Regions from separate parts of the Caballeronia sp. M1242 genome, predicted to be linked through region 1. Evidence: predicted binding sites of a transcription regulator. Region 1 holds the regulator's gene; the other holds the start of a gene.
The links. The regulator LexA, encoded in region 1, represses DNA repair genes until DNA is damaged. The targets are predictions, from matches to a motif close to ACTGTATNNNNATACAGT.
Positions count from the first base shown of each region.

Region 2: the regulator LexA is predicted to act here: its motif matches at 1,333-1,350, upstream of JYK05_RS09325 (ATP-dependent helicase).

Region 1 is NZ_CP071129.1:1,279,694-1,282,815, reverse strand. Features, by position in the region: gene JYK05_RS05960 (sulfate ABC transporter substrate-binding protein) at 1-626, opposite strand, end outside; gene lexA (transcriptional repressor LexA) at 875-1,543, shown strand; gene JYK05_RS05950 (hypothetical protein) at 1,684-2,019, shown strand; gene JYK05_RS05945 (DUF2939 domain-containing protein) at 2,100-2,681, shown strand; gene JYK05_RS05940 (universal stress protein) at 2,706-3,122, opposite strand, start outside.
Region 2 is NZ_CP071129.1:1,999,662-2,002,783, reverse strand. Features, by position in the region: gene JYK05_RS09340 (RNA-binding S4 domain-containing protein) at 10-231, opposite strand; gene JYK05_RS09335 (hypothetical protein) at 519-920, shown strand; gene JYK05_RS09330 (hypothetical protein) at 1,006-1,266, shown strand; gene JYK05_RS09325 (ATP-dependent helicase) at 1,384-3,122, shown strand, end outside.

The DNA.
Region 1 (3,122 bases):
CCGGAATCGAGCACGCCCGCGTTCTTGTACAGCTTCGCGACGAAGTCCTTCGCGGTTTGCTCGTTGCCGCCCGGCTTGTGCTGCGCGTAGGCCCATGCGGCGAGATAGTTCCAGCGCGCCCCGCCCGACGTTTTCGGGTTCGGCGTGACGATGGAGACGCCCGGCTTCGTGAGGTCGTCCCAGTCCTTGATGTGCTTCGGGTTGCCCTTGCGCACGAGGAAAACGATCGTCGACGTGTACGGCGAGGCGTTATCCGGCAGCCGCTTCTGCCAGTCCGCAGCGACGAGTCCCTTGCCCGCGAGCGCGTCGATGTCGTACGCGAGCGCAAGCGTGACGACGTCCGCCTGCAGGCCGTCGATGACCGCGCGCGCCTGTCCGCCGGAGCCGCCGTGCGACTGCTTGAACGTGACGGTCTCGCCGGTTTCCGCCTTCCACTTCTTGGCGAATGCCTGATTGAAGTCCTGATACAGCTCGCGCGTCGGGTCGTACGACACATTTAGAAACGACGTCTGCGCGTGGGCTTGCGTGCTCGCCGCGACCATCGCGCCGATGCCCGCCGCCGTCAGCGCCAGCGCGGTCAGCGCTTTGCGTGCCCTGGTCCCCAATCCCGCTTTCGTGCTTTGCATTCCCCGTTCTCCGTCTTATCCAATTGACGGAATCAGTCTATCGGCGGGCCTATATGAACAGAAATAATCGTTTTTCAGTCTTTTATATCGAAAGCTGCTAAAGCGGGTCGCCGGCCGTTGCGGGCGGGCGAACGTCGGAGCGTGTTGCGGTTTCGAGCCGAACTTAAAGTAATGCTTGAAAAGCGCCGAATACTGTATAAAAATACAGTCATCTGTTGATCCATACAGTGCACGAGAGGCCCGAGCCAGTGACCAGAACCTCAAAACTTACCGCGCGTCAGCAGCAGGTCTTCGAACTGCTCCAGCGTGCAATCGAGCGCACCGGCTTTCCGCCGACCCGCGCGGAGATTGCCGCTGAGCTTGGCTTCAGCTCCGCTAACTCTGCGGAAGAGCATCTGCGGGCACTGGCGCGCAAGGGCGTCATCGAACTGGCGGCGGGTTCGTCGCGCGGCATCCGGCTGATCGGGGACGCTGGCCGTTCGGAAGACGTTCCGCACCAGTTCACCTTGCCGCACGCGAGCATCATGCAGCTCTCGTTGCCGCTCGTAGGCCGGGTGGCGGCGGGCAGTCCTATCCTCGCGCAGGAGCATATTTCGCAGCACTACGCGTGCGACCCCGCGCTCTTTTCCAGCAAGCCGGACTACCTGCTGAAGGTGCGCGGCTTGTCGATGCGCGACGCCGGCATTCTGGACGGCGACCTGCTCGCCGTTCAGAAGCGCACCGAGGCGAAGGACGGACAAATCGTCGTTGCGCGGCTCGGCGACGACGTCACGGTCAAGCGTTGGAAGCGCCGCCCCGACGGCGTCGAGCTCATCGCGGAGAACCCGGACTACGAGAACATTTTCGTACGGTCGGGCAGCGGAGACTTCGCGCTGGAAGGCATTGCAGTGGGCCTGATCCGCTCGGGCGAGTTCTAGTCAGCGGCGGCAGCGCCCGTTCAAGCATCGCTGCCCGCCTCTTCACGCCACGCACGACGCGGCGCGTTTCGAGTACATCAAGCACGGACGGCAGCCGCTCGCGGCATGCCGCGGTGCGTCCTATCGTCTGGAGAGTCATGATGGAACGTTTTGCCCGTTTGCTGCCCTTTCGCCAGTTCGGCCGTCTGCGTCATCTGCGTGCGTTGATTCCTTGCGGCGCCGCGGCGCCTTCGCGAGCTGAAGCTGCACCGGATCTCTTCGATTCCATGCCCGCGCTGCCGTCTCGCCAGCCTGCGTTCGCGCGCGTGTCGCTGACGCAGACGGTTCACGCGGAGCCGCCGCGGAGCACTCCCGTGCGCGTGTACCGAAGCGAGTCGCGGCTGATCCTCGTCGGCAAGATCGGCGAAGTGTCGCGCATGATCGACCGCTGCATCGACGAAGAGCGCGCCGGTCTGACGGGCGGAACGGTGGCGTGAAGTGGCGGCGAGTTGGGGAATCTGTCGTGCGGCGGCGTGGTCAATCCGGCATTGACCTTCGCTAGAGGCTTGACTGTCGCATGTCCCGCACCGCTCGTTTCATTGTCGCCACGCTCGCCGCCCTATTGCTCGTCGCGGCGCTCGGCTTCGTCTACGCGTCGCCATATATCGTGCTGAACCGCGTCAAGCGCGCCGCCGACGCGCGCGACGCCCAAACGGTCAACCAATACGTCGATTTCCCCGCGTTGCGCGCGAGCTTGAAGGATCAGATCGCCGCGCTGCTCACGCGGCGCATCGATGTGCAGAAGAGCGGCAACCCGCTCGCGATCATCGGCGCGATGATCGGCGCGGCGCTGGTCGGCCCGCTCGTGGATTCATACGCGACGCCGGACGGAGTCGCCGCCATTCTGAACGGCATACCGCCGCGCGGCAATCCCGGCGAACGTCCGCCCGCGGCCGGCCAGGCCGATGCAAACGCGTCGGCGTCCGTGAGCCCGTCCAATCCGGCTCCGCAACCGCCGCAGACGACGGCCGGCTATCGCGGCATCAACACGTTCGTCGTGACGTACCAGCACGGCGCAGGCGACGCCCGCTATTCCGCCATCTTTCACCGCAGCGGCCTGGTGTCATGGAAGCTCGTCGCCGTCGACCTCAACGGCTGACGTGCGATCACCAGCCATCCACGCTCACGCGCCCGCTTCGGCCTTCGCAGGCTTCGCGGCATACGCAGCGGCATCTTCCGCTTCCGCTGATTCGCCTGCCTGACAGACGGCAACCAGAATGCTGCACGACACGCGATCCAGCAAAGGCGTGTTGCCCGCGCCCATCCACCAACGAGCGAGTCCGCTCCGGCAGCGGTGCCCGACGACGACGAGATCGACCTTGAGGCTGTCGGCCAGCGCCGCGATTTCGTCGATCGGATGGCCGAACGCGAAATGCCCCTGCGCCGACAGGCCACGTTCGCGCAGCCACTCGACGCCTTCCTGCAAGATATCGCGCGCCGCGTCTTCGAAGCGCCCGCAGGCCATATCGGTCAGCAATCCGGCGCTCTGCGCGATGCTCGACCGCATGTCGACCACCGCGAGCACGTGCGTTTCCGCGTT
Region 2 (3,122 bases), 720 kb from region 1:
CAAGCGGTATCAGTCGGGCGCGCGCACTCGAATCTTTTGGCCGTCGAGCATCACGACCTGACCCGCGCGGATCTTGCACGTCTTGCGCAGTTCCACTTTGCCGTCGACGGTGACGTCGCCCATCGCGACGCGCGCCTTCGCGGAGCCGCCGCTGTCGGCGAGTCCCATCAGCTTGAGCAGGTTGTGAAGTTCGACGTAGTCGCCCGTGAGGGTGAATTGAAGCTGCGGCATGGCGGGCGTTCGGAATGCAAGAAGACTTGGATGATAAACCAGCGCGGAGCATCTTCCGGGCATAGCGCGTGCTCGTACACGATCGACCGTTCGTTTCGCCGGATTAAGCAGATGTAGCGAAGTGAAACCGCCGGTAACAATGACTCGTTTCGGGAAACTCGCGCGTCGTCCGGCCGGTCTGTAGGTTTGATCGATGCAGCTTCGGTCATCTTCTAAACGACAAGTCGCGTCATCGCGTTCCGAGTTGTCGAACGCGTTTGGCGGACACACCCAGAGAGGACAAGCTCATGACTAAGGCTCGAATTCTGATGATCGGCGCCGCTTTCGCCGCGATGGCTGCCACCGGCGCGCAGGCGCAAACCGCCCAGCCGGCCGACTCCGCTCCCGGTCAGGCGCCGATGCAGGCTCAGCAGCAAGTGTCGCCGCCGCCGCAAAACGTGGTCGCCCCGGCACCGACCGATCCGCTCGTGCAGAAGCGCAACGCCGACGCGCAGGCCAACGCGGAATATCGCGCGTCCAAGAAGGCGTCGAAGGCGGAGATGAAGGCTGCCGACAAGCAGGCCAAGCAGCAGTACAAGGAGGAAGTCCGCAACGCGAAGATCAATCGCAAGGCCGACAAGGCCGCCGCGAAGGACGACCTGAACGCCGCGACCGACCGCACGCCGAAGGATGAAGGCGAGCAGCACTGATCGCGCAGGACGCCGCGAAGCCTGGCTGACTCTCGCTTCGCGGCGGGAACACAACGACCACACTAACGACCACACGGAGGACGCCATGAATCGACGCACCCATACATTGCTGGCTGCGCTCATCGCGGGCGCACTGACGAGCGTGAGCGCGGCACCGGCTTTCGCGCAATCGACGAGCGACGCGCCGACCCACGCCGACAAGAAGGCCGCGAAGAAGCAGGCCGAAGCGGACAAGGAATCCGCCGTCGCGCAGGCGAAGGCGGACAAGAAGAAGACCGAAGCGCAATCGGAGGCGAATGAAGCCGCCGCAAAAGCCAATCTGAAGGATGCCAAGAAGGCCGATTAAGCGCGTCTTGTAGAGCCGCGGCCCGTCGAAGGAAACACGTGCCGCGGCAAAGACTTGCGTGCGCGGGTTGTATGGATATACAGTGTGCGTCACTTCTTTCGACGCCCGCATTTCTCTGTGCTGACCCTTCCGGACGACACCGCCACCGCCGACGCCTCCTCTGAGAACGTCGCCGCTTATCTTGCCAAGCTCAACGATGCGCAGCGCCGGGCGGTCGAATTCGGTGTCGACGCGCCGGGGCGCTGCGGCGGTCCGTTGCTCGTCATCGCGGGCGCGGGCTCGGGCAAGACCAACACGCTCGCGCATCGCGTCGCGCATTTGCTGGTGAAGGGCGCGGATCCGCATCGGATTCTGCTGCTGACCTTTTCGCGCCGCGCGGCGCTCGAAATGACGCGGCGGGTGACGCGCATCGCGACGAACGCGCTCGGCAGCAAGAGCGCCATCGCGCAGGGGCTCACGTGGTCCGGCACGTTTCACGGCATCGGCGCGCGGCTGCTTCGCGATTACGCCGATCTCGTCGGCCTCGCGCCGTCGTTCACCATCAACGACCGTGAAGACTCCGCCGACCTGATGAACCTCGTGCGCCACGAGCTCGGGCTCTCGTCGAAAGAGAAGCGGTTTCCCGCCAAATCGACGTGCTTCGCCATCTACTCGCGCGTCGTCAACACGGGCGCGTCGCTCGCCACCGTGCTGGACCAGGCGTATCCGTGGTGCCGCGAGTGGGAAGCGGACCTGAAGCGCCTCTTCGCCGCGTACGTGAGCGCGAAGCAGGCGCAAAGCGTCCTCGACTACGACGACCTGCTGCTCTACTGGTCGCACCTCGCCGCCGAGCCGAGCATCGCGGCGGACTTGTCGAGCCGCTTCGATCACGTGCTCGTCGACGAATATCAGGACACCAACCGCCTGCAAGCCACCATCCTGCTCGCGATGAAACCGGACGGACGCGGCCTCACCGTCGTGGGCGACGACGCGCAGTCCATCTATTCGTTTCGCGGCGCGACGGTGCGCAATATCCTCGACTTCCCGCAGCACTTCGACCCGCCCGCCGCGACCGTCACGCTCGACCGCAACTATCGCTCGACGCAGCCGATTCTCGAAGCGTCGAACGCGGTGATCGGGCTTGCCACTGAGCGGTACACGAAGGATCTGTGGACCGACAAGGCATCGGCGCAAAGGCCGCGCGTCGTTTCGGTCGCCGACGAGGCGGATCAGGCGCGTTATGTCGTCGAAAAGGTGCTGGAGGCGCGCGAGGCCGGCATGAAGCTCAAGTCGCAGGCGGTGCTCTTTCGCGCGGCGCATCACAGCGCGACGCTCGAAATCGAGCTCACGCGGCGCAACATTCCGTTCGTGAAGTTCGGCGGCCTCAAGTTTCTGGACTCCGTGCACGTGAAAGACGTGCTCGCGGTGCTGCGCTGGGCCGAGAATCCGCGCGATCGCGTCGCGGGCTTTCGCGTCGCGCAACTGCTGCCGGGCATCGGGCCGGCGATTGCGGGGCGCTTACTCGATAGCGTCGCGCAGGCCGAGCGCGCGCCGACCGCGATCGCCGCGTTCGGAGCGCCCGCGCGGGCGAGCGAAGACTGGCCGCGCTTCGTCGCGCTCATGGGCAAGCTGTGCGGCCGCGAATCGCCGTGGCCCGCCGAATTCGAGATGATCCGCCGCTGGTACGAGCCGCACCTCGAACGCAATCACGAAGACGCGGCTATCCGCATCGGCGACGTATTGCAGATGGAAAGCATCGCGTCCACGTACCCGACGCGCGAGCGTTTCCTCACCGAACTCACGCTCGATCCGCCCGACGCGACGAGCGACGAGTCCGGCGTGCCGCTCATCGACGAGGACTATCTGATTCTCTCGAC